4 regions of the Lysinibacillus sp. NPDC096212 genome follow, and region 3 is predicted to be linked to each of the others. Evidence: riboswitches for the same ligand, from Rfam matches in the RefSeq annotation. Region 3 holds a riboswitch; each other region holds the start of a gene.

Region 1 (4,951 bases), on a different contig from region 3:
AGCCCGCTCTAATAATTATTGATAAATTTGACTGCCTGCCTTTTTAAATTCCTTTGCCTTTTCCTGCATACCTTGGTGGATCGCTTCAGTCGTATTTAAATCTTGATCTTTTGCATAATTACGAATATCTTGTGAGATTCTCATACTACAAAACTTAGGTCCACACATTGAACAGAAGTGCGCAGTTTTCGCTCCTTCTGCAGGCAACGTTTCATCGTGGTATTCGACCGCACGCTCTGGATCTAACGAAAGATTGAATTGATCGCGCCAGCGGAATTCAAATCGTGCCTTAGATAGTGCATCGTCACGCTGCTGTGCTCCCGGATGCCCTTTCGCTAAATCTGCCGCGTGTGCAGCAATTTTATACGTAATAACCCCTACGCGAACATCCTCACGATTTGGTAAGCCGAGATGCTCTTTAGGCGTCACATAACATAGCATCGCTGTACCATACCAACCGATCATCGCAGCACCGATAGCTGATGTAATATGGTCATAGCCAGGAGCAATATCTGTTGTTAACGGCCCTAAAGTATAGAAAGGTGCTTCCTTACACACCTCTAACTGCTTATCCATATTTTCTTTAATAAGATGCATTGGTACATGCCCTGGTCCTTCTACCATCACCTGTACATCATGCTTCCAGGCAATTTGCGTTAATTCCCCTAGCGTATCTAGCTCCGCAAATTGAGCCTCATCATTTGCATCTGCTATAGAACCCGGACGTAAACCATCACCTAAAGAGAAGGCTACATCATAGGTTTTCATAATTTCACAGATTTCTTCAAAATGAGTATATAAAAAGCTCTCTTGATGATGATATAAACACCACTGCGCCATAATCGAGCCTCCACGGGACACTATGCCTGTTACACGATTAGCCGTTAATGGCACATAGCGCAGTAATACCCCTGCATGAATCGTGAAGTAATCAACACCTTGCTCAGCCTGTTCGATTAACGTATCACGATACACTTCCCACGTTAAATCCTCTGCCACACCATTTACTTTTTCTAGCGCTTGATAAATCGGCACCGTTCCTACTGGCACCGCGGCATTACGGATAATCCATTCACGTGTCGTATGAATATGCTTACCAGTAGATAAATCCATAATGTTATCAGCACCCCAGCGTGTAGCCCACGTCATTTTTTCTACCTCTTCTGCAATAGAGGATGACACTGCTGAATTGCCAATATTGGCGTTAATTTTCACGTGGAAGTTACGTCCAATAATCATCGGCTCTGCCTCAGGGTGATTAATATTAGATGGCAAAATAGCACGTCCTGCAGCGATTTCTGAGCGCACAAATTCCGGGTCCATATTTTCACGTATCGCTACAAATTCCATTTCTGGAGTAATAATTCCCTTTCGTGCATAGTGAAGCTGTGTTACATTTTTACCTTTCTTCGCGCGTAAAGGCTTTCTAGATAATTCCGGAAAAACATTTTCATTCATTCGCGGATCATCAGCTTTACGGAATCCATTATCTTCTGGCTTGATAGTACGACCTTCGTATTCTTCAACATCACCGCGTTCTTTGATCCATGCACTACATAAAGCTGGCAATCCTTTCGTAATATCCACCTTATACGCAGGATCAGTGTACGGGCCGCTCGTATCATAAACACGTACTGGCGCATTTTCCTCTTCACCAAAGCTTCCTGTCGTTGGACTTAGAGCAATTTCACGCATTGGCACTAAAATATCTGATTGAGATCCTTCTACGTAAACTTTTTTACTTCCTTCAAAACTAGACATAATCGTAATATTCTTGTCGCTAACTGTTGTCATAAACTACTTCGCTCCCTTTTACATTTATATAAGGACCGAATCTAGCTCACCCAAACAAAGACAAAAGCCGAATCCAAAAAAATTTGGATCCGGCTAAGAATGTAAAGGTATAGTTATTGCAAATAACATTGAGTGCAATAATGGTTAACTTTCCCACGCTGGTATGAGCCAGATCAGGTCCAAAGGGTCAAGAAACCTCTATGCGTTTCCCTCTCAGCCTGACTCATCAGACTCCCCTAGTTAATGCTATTAAGTTTGATGATAGTGTAGCAGATATTGTTAAGAGATGGAAGCTTCATTTGAATTATTTTTGGCTTATCATTAAAAGTTGTCGATGGTATTCATTAAAACTTGTGCCATGTATATTAGTTGATTGGAGTGGAGGCTGGGCGACTCCTCGGGGATCAGCGTCACAGATGAGACCCTGCAGCGAAGCGAAGCGAAGCGGCTCATCGGACGCCCCACGTTCTGCTAATAAACTTATATTTGTTAGATTCCACTTAAAATGAGAGGCTGCCATCTCTTATTCCAAATAGCACCTAGCAGTTAGGTAAACAACAGTTCCGCTACATAAATCACGATTGTCACTGTAATACAGCTTACAATCGTTGAAAATAAAACTGTTTGTGCAGCAGTTGCCGATTCTACGTCATATTCTAATGCCAAACTTGAGCTATTTCGCGACGTCGGGAACGAACTAGCTATAAAAAGTGATTGTGCCACGACACCGTCAAGACCAAGCGCAAAAATGATAAACAATGCTACGGTTGGCCCTATGACTAGTCGCGTAAAACAGCTAATGAATACCACTTTATTGAACATGGATTTGATTTCAAGCTGGGATAGTTGTGCCCCTAAAGTTATTAATGCTACAGCGATAAAGCCATCTGCCACATGATCTATCGGAATTCTTACAAACTGTGGAATAGCAATATTAAAATAGTTCATTGCCACTCCAATAATAAGTGCATGAATAATAGGCATTTTGAGGAAGTCTTTCACAATAGACATGCCCGATTTTGTTGAAGAGATTAAATTATACAAGCCGTAAGTGTAGGTCGTCATATTTTGAAATATTACAAGAATGACCTGAATTGCTACTCCAATCGGCTGGGTCACAAAAATCATCTGTGCAACCGGAATACCATAGTTACCTGAATTAATTAGGACAACACTATTTTTAAACACTGCCGCCTCTGTTTTTACTAAACCGAGTCCCTTTGCTAGAAAGTGACTAAGCACCATTTGGCTTCCGATAAAGAGTAGGATAAATAACGCAACTTCCCCAAGTACAGACAGCTCTATACTCGTTTCATATAAATTCACAAAAACAGCTGCTGGCATGAAACAATATGTAATAAGTTGGGATAACGCCTTTAAATTAAAGCGAAATTTCTTTTGTAAAACTGCGCCAAGTACTAGAAGCACTAAAATCGGAGCTACAATTTGAAAAAATATCATACCGAGATACACCATAGTGATGTCCCCCTTCCCTCTCCTATAGTAGTGCTGTTTTTATGCTTGGTCAATGTACTTCAAAATCAACTCACCGCTCATATCAAGGCATTTTTTCTGAACACATTGAACTAATACAGTGTCTTTAATAGATGGTAAAAGTTATCTTTCGGAACGTTATAGCGCTTGAAATGAGCGTGATTTCCGCACCAAATTACCAAGTTTCGCGCAAAAAAAACCGCACTTCACTTTCAGATTTTCTGAAATAATTAAGGATTCTTAAAAACGAACGATACAGAAAAAGGGACTACATTTCATTTAAGAATAATAAATAGTAAAATATACCCTTTATGTACTAAATTAGAGAAATATATGATATATTATCCATTAAATACGATGATCGGAGTGACTAAAATGAAGAATAAAGTATTAACGACTTTTATGGCAACTGCTATTACAGCAACCCTAGTATCACCAATGTCAACTGCAGATGCCGCTTCAAATGATTCATCTTTAAACCACTCAATTCAAATGGATGGGCAGGTAGCTGCAGCCAAAACAAAGGGGCAAACTGTTACCATTAACAACGTCACTAAAGAGAAAGTACTTACATCCAATGGCCAATTTAAAATTAGTCAGTCGCTGAAACCTCTCTTTAAAACAGCGAATAGCACTGCATTGAAGAATGCCCAAGCTACAATTGTAGTAAAAAACGGCGAAATTACGAGCATTACAGAACTAACATTAACTAAAGCTGGCACTGACAATAAAGCGGTATATTTTGATGGTGGTGACGCACAAATTGAAGGAAGCCTAACTGTAAATGCGGATTATGTAAAGGTTCAAAATGTAAACATTAAAGATAAGCTTATTGTAACTAATCTTGTGAAGAAGGCCATTACAATTGATAACGTTGCTATTGGGGATACAATTACTTTTAAGCCTTTATTGACTAGAAATATTAATTGGTTAAATGTTTCCCTAAAAGATATTAAATCTCCAAACATTAACTTGGAGCGCACTAAAGTAAATGTGACTTCTGACAAAGCTATTTCAAAAATCGATGTAGTTGGTAAAGTTGCAGCATTTGAAGTTACAGCCAATGTTGATAAGCTTACAATCGATGTTGAGAATGATTTTAGCCTTTACGGAGAAGGTAAAATTGAACAAGTGATCGTCAAACACGGGGCAAAGGTGGCATTAGATTCAGGACACCTAATTAACAAGGTGCAGGTGGATGATAAAAAAGCCTCTGTGATATTACCTGTGGTGAATAAAAATGAGCTTAGTAATTTAGTAGCTATACCTCCGTACGTTGCCGTATCCGTTAATGGATATGACGTTTTAACAACTGAAAGATGGACGACGCAGGCTGAACGTACAGCATTCGAATATGCCTTAAGCAGCGCAAGAGCAGTAGCTAATAATTCCAACGCCTCTCAGGAACAAGTAAACAATGCTATTACACAATACAGAATTGCATTAACCGTTTATCAAGCTGTGCAAAAAAATGGAACAAAATATGGTTATAGCGATAAGTCTTCATTACAATCAACGATTAATTCTATTCAGTATGTAACGGTTTCTTGGAACAATGGTAATGATATAGCATCATATGTACCTTGGACGACGCAAAGTGAGAAGGATGCTCTTACCTCTGCCGTTTCATCGGCTCAGTACGTTGTAAATAATAGCTATGCAA
Region 2 (4,951 bases), on a different contig from region 3:
GAATTTAAATACGCAGCATCATCTATTACTATTCACAAACCGAGGCAATTATATTTATCAGCCTGTCCATGAACTACCTGATATTCGTTGGAAGGATCTTGGTCAGCATATTTCTAGTATTGTGCCGACAGGGGAAGATGAATCTATTATTGCTGTATATGGTTTTGAGACATTTGAACAGGCCAATACGTATATTTTAACGGCTACGAAAGATGGACAAATTAAACGCTCACCTGTAGCAGATTATGCTGTTACACGTTATTCTAAACCAATCAAAACGATGAATGTTAAGTCAGGCGATGAAATGATTTTTGCAGGTATCGTGACAGACGAAGTAGAACTAATGTTAACAACAGATACTGCCTATGCTATTCGTTTCCCAATGGAGGAATTGCCAGTAACGGGTGTGAAAACAGGCGGTGTCAAAGGGATTACGCTGAAAGACGGAGAAGCATTAGTCGGCATCAATGTTTTACCGCCAAATGCCACGGCATATGTTGCGATTGTGACACATCGTGGTGCGGTGAAGAAAATGAATGTTGCCGAGGTAGAGATGACGAGTCGTGCAAAACGTGGCTTAAAAGTGTTAACAGAATTAAAAGCGAACCCACATCGTATCGTGGCTGTAGTCAAGGTAACTGATGAGGAACGGCTAACAATCGAAACGGAAAAAGGCGTGCAAGAGATCCTTGATGTACAAGCATTAACTCGAGCAGATCGCCATTCCAATGGCTCCTTTAAAGTGGATATAGCTACAGACGGTGCTATTTCACATGTCTTTACGGTCAAAAAAGAAGAGAAATAAAACTGATTTTATAGCCCATGCTCCTTAGAGAGCTGGGCTTTTTTTCTATATAGTCTAATCAAAAGAAAGGGTAGGTGTATAGTGACAATAAAGTTTTTAGGCAAATTGGTGAATCGGGTGTAGCTTTACAAGTAAGTTGTTATGAAGATTACTGATTCTTATTCAACGTCTTACTACTAAAAGCAAAAATTAAAAACCACAAAAGGTTCTTGATTTGATTATCAACAATAGTATTTAACAGTGCCTATTAAAACTTCGAACAATATACCGCTTCTTGATTTCAGGAGGGGATTCCTTTTAAATAAAAAATGTTTTACCAAAAAAACGGTGAATATTCTCAGGAAATGGAATTGTTGAAGAGAAAGATGAGGCTTTAAATTATATTTACGGGGCTTTCAGAAAACAGAGCCTTGTCATTTACGGATAGATATGGGTATAATAATCACGAAAAGTTCATATGGAAAGAATGTAGGGGGGCTGGTGTTGCCAGCTGAGATTGTGTCCGATAGACGCTGACTCTTTGAACCTGATTTGGCTCGTACCAGCGTAGGGAACATCTATTCAAAAAGTAAAAGTTTTTGATATTGATTACAAAACGTCTGGGAGGAATCCTAGGCGTTTTTTATGTTTTCAGACTTTTATTCATGCACAGACTTTGGGTTTGGGTGTAAACAGACCGTGAATACGCTTTCTTCTGGTAAACACATTCATTTATGAACAATTTCACACTACTTTACTTGGAGGATTCAGCATGAAAAAATGGTTATTGATCCTGTTGGCTACACTGTTAACATTAGTGGGCTGTAGCGAAAAAGAGGATAAAAAGGATACTAAGGGATTAACAAAAGTATCAGTCGTTCTCGATTGGACACCGAACACAAATCATACAGGTTTATATGTTGCGAAAAAACTTGGCTTCTTTAAGGAGCAAGGCTTAGATGTCGATATTTTATTACCTGGCGAAACAGGTGCTGATCAGCTTGTGGCGTCTGGCAAGGCTCAGTTTGGCGTAAGTTATCAGGAAGGGATTACACAGGCCCGTGTGCAAGATGTACCTTTAGTATCGATTGCAGCGATTATTCAGCATAATACTTCTGGCTTCGCATCCATTGCATCAAAAGGCATTTCGTCACCAAAGGATTTTGAAGGTAAAACATACGGTGGCTGGGGTGCACCACTTGAAAAGGCTGTACTACAATCACTTATGCAAACAGAAAATGCGGATATTAATAAGTTAGATATTGTCAATGCAGGCGATATAGATTTCTTCACAATGATGAAAAAAGATATTGATTTTGCGTGGATCTATTATGCATGGACAGGTATCGAAGCAGAACTACGTGGCGAAAAACTGAACATGCTATATTTAACAGATTATAGTGATCAGTTAGATTATTACACGCCTGTACTCGCTACAAATGAAAAAATGATTAAGGATGATCCTGAGACGGTCAAAGCATTTGTCGCTGCTGCAGCAAAGGGCTATGAATATGCGATAATACATCCGAATGAGGCAGCTGATATTTTACTAGAAGCTGTACCTGATTTAGATAAAAACCTTGTGCATAAAAGTCAGGAATGGCTAGCAGATAAGTATCAAGACGACGCTAAACAATGGGGCGAGCAAAAGCTAGCTGTCTGGGAAAACTACGCGAAATGGATGGCCAGCAACAAAGTTTTAGAGGGCGAATTTAACGCAGTACAAGCATTTACAAACGACTTTTTACCGAAAAAGGAGACAAAGTAATATGGCAAACTCATTAATAAGTGTACAAATTATCCCGAAAACTGAAAAATATGAGGATGTGATCCCATATGTCGATGCAGCGATTGCGGTTATCGACGCTTCAGGAGTTAAATATGAAGTGCACCCGTTAGAAACGACAATGGAAGGTGAGCTACCGGTTTTATTACAAATCATTGAAAAAATGAATGACAAGATGATTGAGCTGGGCGCGATCAATGTCATCACGCAAGTGAAAATTTTATATCAGCCATCTGGTATTACAATGGGTACATTGACGGAGAAATACCAGTGATGAGGCAAGCTTTCAAACAAGGAAGGACGATAATTTTTATCGCCTTCCTCTTATTCATATGGGAACTAATTGTCCGCTTTGCTGATACTCCACATTGGCTTTTGCCTGCACCGAGTGCCATTTTGAAAGAAGGTTTTCAATCGTATGAGACGTTTGTGCCACATGCTTTAGCGACTGTTCAATTAGCACTTCTTGGTCTAGCTATCGGGATAGTATGTGGGCTAACGGTTGCCGTGCTATTACATCGTTTTACGTTTGTGCGGGAGCTATTTTATCCTATTCTGATTATGTCACAGAATGTCCCGGTGCTCGTTCTAGCACCACTCTTAATCATATGGTTTGGCTTCGGTTTATTGCCAAAGCTCATTATTATTTGTCTTGTGTGCTTTTTCCCTATTGTTATTTCGGCAATGGATGGCTTTCGTCAAACTTCGCCTGAGCTGAAGCATTATTTTAGGATGATTGGTGCAACGAAAGCACAAACCTTTTGGAAGCTTGAATGGCCTTATGCGTATCCAGCGATTTTTTCAGGCGTAAAGATTGCGGCAACCTATAGCGTCATGGGAGCTGTCATTGCGGAATGGTTAGGTGCGAAAATGGGGATTGGTGTTTATATGACATTAGCACAATCTTCATTTCGAACGGATCGCGTGTTTGTAGCTATTTTTGCTATCGTATTTTTAAGTTTACTATTATTTAGTGCTATACAATTGTTAGAAAAACTTGTTGTGAAGGGGAGAGGACTCCATGCTAAGCATTCAAAACATTGATAAATCCTTTGATGCTCTTCCGGTTATTCGCAATTTATCGTTTGAGGTCAAGGACGGGGAATTTGTGGCGATTATCGGACCGTCAGGCAGTGGAAAAAGTACACTCTTTCAATTAATTGGTGGTGTTACTTCTATTGATAAGGGTGCTATTTTATTAAACGATACAGATATCCAGAAAAAAAGAGGGACGATTGGCTATATGCCTCAGCAGCCGTGTTTATTACCATGGCGTACGATAGTAGAAAATGTCACGATGGTCGAGGAGCTTCATAGAAAACCAAACGTGAACTTGGCCAAGGAATGGTTAGACAAAGTTGGGCTTGCAGCGTTTGAAAATGCGTATCCCAATGAGCTGTCAGGGGGTATGCAACAGCGTGTATCGTTTATTCGTGCCATTGTTAGTGATAAGCCCATCTTATGCTTAGATGAGCCGTTTTCTGCACTTGATGAGTTTACAAGGCTTGAAATGCAGGCGTGGCTTTTATCGATATGGGAGGAATATCGAAAGTCTATATTATTCGTTACACATAGTATCGAGGAAGCTCTGTTTTTAGCTGATCGTATCATTGTACTCACGAAACGACCAGCGACAATGAAAAAGGAAATAATCGTACCTTTTGCAAGGCCACGCCAAGAAGAAATTCGTCATTCCGCTTCGTTTACGGCTTTGAAGCAACAGTTATTCACGTATTTAACAGAAGAAAAGGATGAAGCGAATGTTGATTGATGCACATATTCATTTAGATCAGTATAAGGAAAACGATATACCAACTTTACTAGAGGAAGTTGAACATGTCATTGCCGTTAGCATGAATCTTCCATCGTGTGAAAAGACGTTGAAACTGTCGAAAGCCTATGCAAAGGTAAAAGCAGCGTTTGGGTTTCATCCCGAACAACCGTTACTTAGTGATGAGGAGGAAGACGCGTTATTCGAGTGGATACGCCAACACTCTGATGAAATGGTAGCAATTGGCGAGGTTGGATTGCCTTATTATTTGAGGCAGGAGAAGGTGATTGATGTTCGTCCGTATGTAGCATTGTTAGAACGGTTTATTGTATTGGCAAAGGAGTTAAATAAACCGATAGTGTTACATGCTGTTTATGAGGATGCGGCGATTGTTTGTGATTTGCTAGAAAAACATCATGTAACGAAAGCGCATTTTCATTGGTTTAAAGGCGATGAGGAAGTGATTGAACGGATGATTTCTAAAGGGTATTTCATTTCTGTCACGCCTGATTGTACGTATGAGGCAGAAATTCAACAACTTATTAAAAAATATCCAATCGAACTAATAATGGTAGAAACAGATGGGCCATGGCCGTTTGAAGGTCAGTTT
Region 3 (4,951 bases):
ATTCCGTGAATTTACTAAAAAAGGTGCGGAACGCCAAAATATTGCAACATGGCTCTTATTGGCAGGTATGCTACTATTCTTCATAGATATTACTATTCGACGCTTTGGTTGGGGCTTCCTAACAAGGCCGAAGAAAAAAGAACAGCCTGTAGAGGAAACACAGATACAGGCAGAGGACACAAATGTTGCCCAGCTATTAAAGGGTATGAGAAAACGATCCTAGTAACTAAAAACGATGGTTCATTGCTTTATAGTAATGAGCCATCGTTTTTTTGTCATTCTATTTTAGAGTTATCACCAAAAGATCGGAATGACATTTGTTAAAGCATATACCATAAATAATTAGTTGATTGGAGTGGAGACTGGGCGACTCCTTGGGGATTAGCAATAGAGGAACGAAGGCTAAAACCATCACGTCCTGTGATAACACCTTCGTGACCAGCATCGTGCTGGCCCGAGACCCTGCAGCGAAGCGAATGTTTTCTGTGCGAAAGCGTAGTGCTAACGTAGCGGCAGCAACAAAGCGCCCAGTCGGAACGGTAATCAACCACCATATGATGATGAGTTTTAGATTTCTACTTTTGTGAAACTAGAGATCTTTTTTTGTGATAAGAAAAATTTTCCTTGTAAATAATATGCACGAATGTAATAATGGATGATAGTAATAAAATATTACTATCACTTTTAAGTACTATGGATTTTGGAGGTTTGGACATGACCAATATAATGAATTCTTTTGGGTTTCTTAGTTTTAAATTAGCAGAGGCTTTGGAGGAAAACCTCGAGAAATATATTAGTGAAAAATATCAAATGAAATCCAGAGAAGTCGGGATCATGATTGCTGTAAAAGAAAATAAACTTAGTCAAATTCAAATAGGGCAGATTTTAAAGTTAGATAAAAATAGTGTCCGCTTTTTTATCGATGGTCTAGAAGAAAGAAATTATGTTTATAGGGAGAAAAATCCAGAAAATAGAAGAGAGAATTTAATATGCCTTACGGAACATGGTGAAAATTTGGCAGAAGATTTATTGAAGACCCTTTCGATTTCTGAGAATGAAGTGTTAAACGTACTATCATTGGAAGAAAAAGAGCTGTTGAAAAGCATATTGAAAAAAGTATATGAAAATCGTGAATAGGGTTTAACTTCTTTCAGCAACCTGCTGAAATAGAGGAACTCAGTCTAAGAACGCCACGTCCTGTGGCAACGACTGAGTGACCAACTTCGTGTTGGCCTAAAGCCTCCGGCGGATGTCACGGATTCGGAAAGGAGTTAATAAAGGATGTTAGCCTAAAACCATCGCATCCATGCGATAACGGCTAACTGACCTGCAACGGTGCCACTTCCGCTACGCTTTCGCACAAAAAACATCTGCAGGCCTAAGCACAAAGCCGAATCCGGACGCATTGTTTATCTGTGCGAAAGCGAAGCGACAGCAACAATTATGCCGAGGCATAATTGATAACCATATCAATAAAAAAGAAAGAGTGATGAGAAATGAAAGCAGTAGAGGTTATGAAGGAGTATTTGAGAAGAGCGCAAGAAGAGGGTCAGGATTTATCTGATATGTATGTAGATCATGGAGAATTAAAAAATTTTAAAGGTGAAATTTTTAAAGGAAGAAAAGAAATACAAAACTTTTACACGTCACCTATGCCAAAAGGCTTTAAATTAACTATCCAAAATATTGATGGTGATGATACAGAATGTATTGCTACAGTTTTAACTACTTGGGATGGTTTGCCAAACCCAGTGATTCTGGAAGAAAGGTTGATTCTTGAAAATGAAAAAATAAAATCGTTGGCGATGATTCCAAAATAAAAGGGGGCGGAAGCTATGTCATTAAATCCTAATAAAAATTCCCTTCCTACACCTGAAAGAGACACGAAATATTGGATTGGTGTGGTATCTCTTAATCATGTGCAAAAAGGGGTTGAGGGAGGATTCGGCCAGCTATGCCATGGTAAAGAAAGACCTTTGAAACGAATGCAAAAAGGAGACTGGATCATTTATTATTCTCCTAAAAGAAGTCTAGATGGTAATGAGCCTGTAAGAGCATTTACCGCAATTGGAAGAGTGAAGGACGAGCGAATATACGAGTTCCAAATGGCAGAAAATTTTATTCCTTTTAGAAGAGATATAGACTTTTATAAAGATGCAAAAGCTGTGCCAATAAAAAGGATCTTAGATTATTTAGAGTTTGTAGAGGACAAATCCAAATATGGCTATAAATTTAGATTTGGTCATTTTGAAATAAGCAAAAAAGACTTTTTATTAATTGCTCATGAAATGGGATTACCGTTGAAGTATGGGTGAATTAGGTTGGAACAAAAAACGTTACTTTCTTAATTAATTGTCATTAAAGAAAGTAACGTTTTTAAATTGCTGTAAATCAAGTTATTTAAGCTGAGTGTTAAGGTTAGTTACAAATACTGTCTTACGCAAATTGCTAGCAACGACAATGCCTAGCATAGCACCAATGGTACTTGAAGTTAAAAAGGCTGGCATGAAAAATAAAGCAGCAACGGATGTCCCCATTAATAAATGCGCGTAAGGTACTGCGATAAGTGAGGCAATGATACCTGTCCCCAACATTTCACTGACTCCTGCAAGCCATTGCTTACCGCTGTATTTATAGGCAAGAGCTGCACATAGAGCGCCAATAACACTGCCAGGTATAGCTAGTAATGAGCCTGTGCCTGTTAAAATACGAATAATGGCTGTGACAAAGGCGACCATAACAGTAGGCACTGGACCAAGAATGATAGCACCGATAACATTAATGGCATGTTGGACAGGGTAGGCACGCGCAATCCCCGTTGGTATTGAAACGAAGGTAGAACCTGCTACGGCAATTGCTACTAATAAGGCCATGATTGTTAATTTTCGAATTGACATAATTTCCACTCCTTTGAAATGTGAATTTTATAGTTAGCGCCGCTAAACAGGAGAGTTCCGCCGCTAAAGCGTAAAAAAGCCGCTTCCTAAAAAACAATAGGAAGCGGCCTTGTATCTACATAGTAAAAAGCAAGTGTCGGCACTTCCCTCCGCTAGTGTGAACTAGATCAGGTTCAAAGGGTCCGTATATGATAATATACGTCTCAGCCTTTTAAAGACTCCCCTAGTGGTAATTAATAGAATTTTTAGTTTTTCACATATTAATGTAGCATACTACTAAAAATAGTCAATAACTTTTCAGACTATTTTGTATCAGGGTGCATAAGATGTGGTGCTTTTTTCATTGTCCAAATAAGGGCAAGGAAGAAACAAGCCATTAAAATAATAGACCCGAATATATAAGGACTGTTCATATTCCAATCGAATAATATACCTGCTAGAGCTGGACCAATCATATTACCAAGACTCATATAAGCATTGTTCAGACCAGCTGCATAGCCCTGTTCATTCTCAGCAAGCTTTGAAATCAATGTGTTGACGGCTGGGCGAATCAATGTCGTAGCTGTAGAGAAGATGGTCGCTACAATTAAAATAAGTGCAAAACCAGATGCGAATAATATTAAGAAAATCGAAACGGCTGCAATAAATAAATTGACTAACACTACTTTCATTTCGCCGAAGCGATTAAACAGCGGTGTAATAACAAACATCTGTACAACAACACCAAAAGCGCCGCCCATAACTAATATAATGGCGATATCAGTAGGTGTGTAATTAAACTTGTCTGTAACAAATAATGATAATGTTGTTTGGAAGTTAGCAATCCCGAAAGAGAATACAAGCATGATAATTAGCATGACAAAATAAGGCATTCGGACTGAACGGGCCATCTGCTTTGCAAGATTATCCTGCTTCTGTGCTTTTTTAGCAGTGTTCGGTTTTGTAGCAGGCAATAAAAAGAACGATAAAATAGCTGCTAAGATAGCTGCACATCCAGCAGTATAAAACGGAAAATGCAAACTAACTTTTGAGAGGAATCCGCCAATACCTGGTCCGATCATAAAACCAAAGGACATTGCTGCCCCTATCATCCCCATACCTTTTCCGCGTTCCTCGTACGTTGTGATGTCAGCCACAAATGCCATTATAGGAGGTGCCACAAATGCAGATCCAAGGCCACCTAAAAAGCGTGCCAAGAAGAGCATCCACACATCTGTAGAAAGTCCGAATCCAATTTGTGCAAGTCCTGTTACGATAAGGCCGAAAATAATGAGATTTTTACGACCGTATTGATCGGAAAGATTCCCAGCAATTGGAGAAAATACGAATTGTGCTAAGGCGAACGTTGCAATCAACATGCCAAGTACTTGTCCTGCAGCACCAAATAGTTTTAAATAATCAGGCATGACAGGAATAATAATTCCGATACTCCCCATTGCGATAAACATATTAAACATTAAAATATACAAAGCCGCCTTGTTAGACTTCTGCTGGGTCATCGAATACCCCTTTCTTTAATCAAATATACTACAGTCTACCACAAGGCTTGTACGTTTGCTATTGACTATAAGTCTGAGATTTAGTAGTAAGGTTATGAGGATTCTATTGATCAAATAAAATAAGCGTGTTGATTTCCGTTCCGGCTGGGCGCTTTCCTGGGGGCGTCCGATGAGCCGCTTCGCTTCGCTGCAGGGTCTCATCTGTGACGCTGATCCCCAAGAGTCGCCCAGCCTCCACTCCAATCAACTTATAACATGATATAGTTTTAACAATTATCAGTCCTATCTATTAGAGATGAGTCGATAAAAGGAATCTTTTATTGATATTTTGCTTGTTTATCCATTTTTAAAAATAGTTTACCTTCAGCTAAACGAAAAAGCTGTTCTCAACGTTACTAACGTGAGAACAGCTTTAAATGGGTTAAAATAGGTTATCGAATACTCATTTTAAATTCCAAGAACAGCTCATTATATTTGCCTAAGTAATCAGGACCTAAGTTTTTATAAACTTCTAATGTTTTACGTTGTTCTTCAGTAGGATAGAAGCGTTTATCA
Region 4 (4,951 bases), on a different contig from region 3:
CCTGGGTTACATTTAGCCTAATGACAAATGTAAGCTTTACGCTAACATCTTATCAATGGAATGGTCTTGGCCTTAGTGATCCACTTTGGGCAGTTATTTTACTAACAGTTGGAGCAGCAATAGCGCTACATATTGGATTCCATTATTTTGATATTATCTACCCAAGTGTATTTATCTGGTCCTATATCGGGGTCGCATTACATAATGGTTTTGATGAGCTACTTGTGACAACTGCAGCCTTGTTTTTATGCGGAGTGCTACTTGTCGGTATATTATTTATTAAAAAAAATCCTGCCTACCAAAAATAAATTGGTTAGCAGGATTTTTAGCTTTTTTATTGTTCATCTAGAGAAGTTAAAATAATTGGTTTGTCTTTAGTAACGATAATTGAATGCTCGATTTGAGCAACTAATGATTTGTCTGGCGTAACGAATGTCCAGCCATCACCTGACTCTACAATATGCTCCGCTTTCGCTGAGATAAATGGCTCGACTGCAAGCACCATGCCTTCTTTCATAATTGTTGAATCCCAAGCATCGTAGTAGTTTAAAATATGATTTGGCTCATCGTGTAAAGAACGACCTAAACCATGACCTGTTAGGTTCATAATCACTGTTAAATCATTGGCATATGCTTCACGCTCAACAGCTTTACCGATTTGGTTTAATTTTGATCCAGCTTTTACTTTTGTCATCGCACGGTCGAAAGCACTTTTAGCTACGCGACATAACTTTTCTTTATCCTCATAGCCATCACCAACTACAAATGAAATGCCCGTATCAGCAAAATAGCCATTTAATGAACCAGATACATCAATATTTACGATATCTCCCTCGTTAATCACACGTTTACCTGGAATACCATGTGCGACTTCCTCATTCACACTAATACATGTGTATCCTGGGAAATCATACTCCCCTTTAGGTCCAGAAATTGCTCCTGCTTCTGCAAACATACGACCTGCAATTTCATCTAATTCAAGTGTTGTTACACCTGGTTTTGTAGCAGCCTTCATTGCCTCACGAATTTCAGCACAAATACGGCCGATTTTTTTAAATGCTTCAATCTCTTCTTGCGTTTTTACAATCATTTTTAACGTCCCTTTCATCTAATGTCTATTCATTAATATAACATAACTTTTTATACAAAAAACGCTAAACGCTTTAAATATTATATGCCATCATGAATTGTAAAGTGCTGAAAAACAGGCTCTTCACTATAGCGTGGGGTTGATTTCCGTTCCGACTGGGCGCTTTGTAGCTGACGCTTTGCTTTCGCTACAGAAACACATTTGTTGCTGTCGCTTCGCTTTCGCACAGAGCAAAGCTTCCTGGGGGCGTCCGATGAGCCGCTTAGGCCAACAGGATGTTGGTCACGAAGGCGTTATCACAGGACGTGATGGTTTTAGCCTCCGTTCCTCTATTGCTAATCCCCAAAGAGTCGCCCAGTCTCCACTCCAATCAACTATATCCATGGATACGTTTTAACAAATGCCATCCCTATCTAGCTCTAAAAATCCTCCGCCTTTTGGATTCTTTTTAGGGTATAAAAGGTGGGTGTTCTAGTTTCAATAATAATAAAACCCTCCACTTATGTGAAGGGCATACTAATTATGATTTTCGTTGCATTAATTGAGGTGCTGCTGTAAATAGTAGAACACCGACAATCGCTGTTAAAATCGTTGCTGGTAGCATATATGTTCCATTGTAGATGATTGAATAAATCCACGCATTTTGATCGCCAGCATACTCTGAGAAAAATACAGCGCCCGCAATGGTATGTGCTGCATAACGTAAAAAGCCCGCTAATACAGTTCCTACAATAATATAAAGTGCCATTTTCTTTTTGTTTAAATCTTTGGCAGCATCGAGCACTGGTCGGCGAACAACGGCCGCCAAGCCTACTACTGTAAAGGCAACACCATAATCAAGTAATCCTTGTAGCCAATGTATAATATAGGCGCCAAACATTGTTTGCATCACACCAATAAGTAATCCCGTTGTCAGGCCAGGAATAAGGCCCCAGCGGAATGCTATTAAAATTATTGGTACCATCACTAGACTAACAGAGCCGCCTTGTGCCCATACTTTAAAGGAAACCTGATCTAGTACAAGGCCAATCGCTGCGAATATCGCAATCTCCACAAGCATTAAAAGTTTTTTATTGTCCATAAATATTCTCTCCTTTGTTCCGATGTAGGATACAAGAGCAGGAATAGAAATCAGTTGGCAAATATGTCCCTATCTGGCATCAATAAAGATAAAAAAACGATGCCAGGACAGAGCCTCACATCGTAAAAGTGTCGGTTTCTATCCACAATCCCTACGCAAGTGTTAACTTACAGGTTCGAAGAGTCAAGGCATTACGTGCCCAGTCTCAGCTGACATCATCAGCTCCCCTTGTGGTCGTTACATCTTAATTTAATTGAACAACCTCATTGTACGCAAACACTGTTACGATTACAACCTCTTCCACATTTTTTTTTGAAACTTTATCGTTTTTCATGCGTAAATATTAAAAAAGGAGGTACTACTATGGAGAACCAAAAAATTTTATCTGCCTTTAGTTATCTCAGTATTTTATTCGCACCCTTTATTGTGCCATTAGTCGTTTACTTTGTTACAAAAGATAGCGACGTAAAGAGGCACTCTATTCGAGCACTGATTTCGCATATAATTCCAGTCGCATTCGGAATCATATTCTTTGCAGTCTTTGTCTTCTCAACTTTATCATTCAACACCAATTTTGACGGTAGTAATAATTTTCTTATCATTTGGTTTGCTTCATTCGCAATTTACATTCTCGTTTCATTAGGAGTCGTTATTTGGAATATTGTTCAGGCTGTTCGCGTGATCCGATAAGTTTCATCTCAACCTCTCCTTAAACAGATAGTACTTAAGGAGCTGTTATTTTGTGAAAGTATCTAAAGTTGTTAAAACCGCTGTAAAATTAGCACCTATCGTTATCCCGATTGTCAAAAAAGTAATCGCTGCAAAAAAAGGAACAAATCCTAACGTAACAAAAAAATAACAAAAAAGGCGTATTTCCATATAAACAGAAATACGCCTCTTTGTTATTTCACTTCAAAATATGTTTGACTGTGACCGTTCATTGCTTTTTCAACATGCAACACAGCAGGCATTGTAGCTTTTAACTCTGCAACGTGTGAAATGACTCCAATCATGCGTCCGGAATCTTGTAAATCAATAAGCGTATCAATCGCCTTATTTAATGCTTCTTCATCGAGAGAACCGAAGCCCTCATCAATAAACATCGTTTCAATGCGGATATTACCTTGAAAGCTTTGAATGACATCTGCCATCCCAAGGGCAAGACTTAAAGAAGCATTAAACTTTTCTCCCCCTGATAGTGTTTTCACATCTCGTAATTGATCTGTATAAGCATCATACACATCTAGTCCAAGCCCACTTTGCTTAGCATGCTTTTCTAAGCGATCAGAACGTCGTAGCTCAAATTGACCGTTGGATAAATGATAAAGCCGGACATTTGCTGCCTCTGTAATTTTATCTAAATAATTGATTTGAATATAACGCTCAAAAGACAGCTTTTTCGCATTCTGTCCATTTAACATTGCATAGAGCTCCTTCACTCGTCCTGCCTCTTTTTCAAGTAAATGAATCTCCCGTTCGGTCTCCTCAACTTTTTCGATAAAGTCTACACAAGCCTTCGCAAATCCTTCCATTTGCTGCAATACTTTGAAGGCTTCCTCATATGTGACACGCAGCATCCCTAGCTTTTCTTCCATTACCGTTAAATCTTGTTTCTCTTGCCCTTTAAGGTGCTTCTCGCCCTCAGTAATTTGTACCTGTAATGTGTGGATTTGTAGTGCATAATCATTGCAAGCCTTCCGTAAAGCTTCTATTTGCAGCATGCTTCGCTTCCCAGTAGCAAATTCTTCATAGTTTTCAAAGCCCGCTTCCGTCATACTTACTGAAAATTGCTCGCGCTTTTCATCCATTTTCAGCTTTAATTCCTCAAATGCCTGTTTCGCTATTTCTACGGTCATTCTAGCATTATTTGCTGCTTCCTTGGCAGATTGCAGACTTTGTTGGCTAATATTCCACGCGGTTTGTAATGCAACCTTTTGTGACCCTATATCAGCGATTGCCTGTTTCAATGCTTGCAGCGTCGTAAGATTTTCTGGAATATGCTTTTGCTGCTCTTCCACAATTGCTTGTTCCTTAGTCAATTCCTTTGTCTTCTCAGCTAAATATTGCTCTAGTTTTAATTGCTTTTCTTGTAGCTGCTCCATTCGTGTACGATGATCTTTTTGTTGCATACGTACATCAGACAATTGATTGCTCACTACTTTTAAGATTGTTATTTGTTGCTCTACGTTTTGCAAGGAGGCTACAATTTGTGCTTGATTCGATTGATCAATCTCATTCGTCTCTATCTGTTCTAGCGCCTCTTGTAGAAGATGCTTTGTAGAGTTCAATAAAGCTTCTTTTTCTAAAAACTTGCGCTCATCAGTACTAGCCTTTCCTCGTAAAGCCTCCACCTCTGCTAATTCGATCATCTCTAATTGCTCACGATGTGTTTCGAGATGTGTTGTACTACCGCACACTGGACAAGGCTCTCCGTCCTTAAGTTGCTGTGCTAAAATACTTGCCTGACTCGCAATCCATTGTTGCTCCAGCTTTTGAAGAGCCTGCTTACTTTCTTGATAATGGACATTAGTAGTGGCTACATCCTGCTCTGCAGTTGCAACCGCTCTCGTATATTTTTCAACTTGCGCTAGTAACGATACTTGCTCTTTTAGCTTCGGTAGCTGTTCTAAATAACTTTCATATGGCTGAAGTTGATTTTCATATTGTTCAATTGTTTTTGCTAATTGCTGAACTTGCATTTGTCCTGTTTCTACGATTTTACTATTATCGACTACTGCTAGCTTTGCTGTTGCAACATATTGTTCAGTTATTTGCATTTG

What was found. Region 3 has a riboswitch for thiamine pyrophosphate ahead of thiW (energy coupling factor transporter S component ThiW). Riboswitches for the same ligand answer to the same signal wherever they lie in the genome.
Region 1: another riboswitch for thiamine pyrophosphate. It lies ahead of thiC (phosphomethylpyrimidine synthase ThiC); the one in region 3 lies ahead of thiW (energy coupling factor transporter S component ThiW).
Region 2: another riboswitch for thiamine pyrophosphate. It lies ahead of ACIQ7T_RS26710 (ABC transporter substrate-binding protein); the one in region 3 lies ahead of thiW (energy coupling factor transporter S component ThiW).
Region 4: another riboswitch for thiamine pyrophosphate. It lies ahead of thiT (energy-coupled thiamine transporter ThiT); the one in region 3 lies ahead of thiW (energy coupling factor transporter S component ThiW).

The regions. Positions count from the first base shown of each region.
Region 1 covers NZ_JBIWFQ010000031.1:16,237-21,187, forward strand. The annotation lists gene thiC (phosphomethylpyrimidine synthase ThiC) at 16-1,794, opposite strand; TPP riboswitch at 1,928-2,042, opposite strand; gene ACIQ7T_RS23140 (AEC family transporter) at 2,341-3,270, opposite strand; gene ACIQ7T_RS23145 (S-layer protein) at 3,664-4,951, shown strand, end outside.
Region 2 covers NZ_JBIWFQ010000047.1:348-5,298, reverse strand. The annotation lists gene parC (DNA topoisomerase IV subunit A) at 1-805, shown strand, start outside; TPP riboswitch at 1,266-1,375, shown strand; gene ACIQ7T_RS26710 (ABC transporter substrate-binding protein) at 1,557-2,552, shown strand; gene ACIQ7T_RS26705 (thiamine-binding protein) at 2,554-2,844, shown strand; gene ACIQ7T_RS26700 (ABC transporter permease) at 2,844-3,614, shown strand; gene ACIQ7T_RS26695 (ABC transporter ATP-binding protein) at 3,592-4,341, shown strand; gene ACIQ7T_RS26690 (TatD family hydrolase) at 4,331-4,951, shown strand, end outside.
Region 3 covers NZ_JBIWFQ010000020.1:47,252-52,202, reverse strand. The annotation lists gene ACIQ7T_RS18365 (VWA domain-containing protein) at 1-223, shown strand, start outside; gene ACIQ7T_RS18360 (MarR family winged helix-turn-helix transcriptional regulator) at 715-1,137, shown strand; gene ACIQ7T_RS18355 (hypothetical protein) at 1,497-1,820, shown strand; gene ACIQ7T_RS18350 (EVE domain-containing protein) at 1,836-2,315, shown strand; gene thiW (energy coupling factor transporter S component ThiW) at 2,397-2,897, opposite strand; TPP riboswitch at 3,025-3,132, opposite strand; gene ACIQ7T_RS18340 (MFS transporter) at 3,200-4,396, opposite strand; gene ACIQ7T_RS18335 (ABC transporter substrate-binding protein) at 4,828-4,951, opposite strand, start outside.
Region 4 covers NZ_JBIWFQ010000015.1:85,387-90,337, reverse strand. The annotation lists gene ACIQ7T_RS15635 (hypothetical protein) at 1-308, shown strand, start outside; gene map (type I methionyl aminopeptidase) at 335-1,090, opposite strand; gene ACIQ7T_RS15625 (hypothetical protein) at 1,344-1,487, shown strand; gene thiT (energy-coupled thiamine transporter ThiT) at 1,611-2,171, opposite strand; TPP riboswitch at 2,302-2,410, opposite strand; gene ACIQ7T_RS15615 (magnetosome magnetite crystal formation protein family) at 2,535-2,861, shown strand; gene ACIQ7T_RS15610 (AAA family ATPase) at 3,074-4,951, opposite strand, start outside.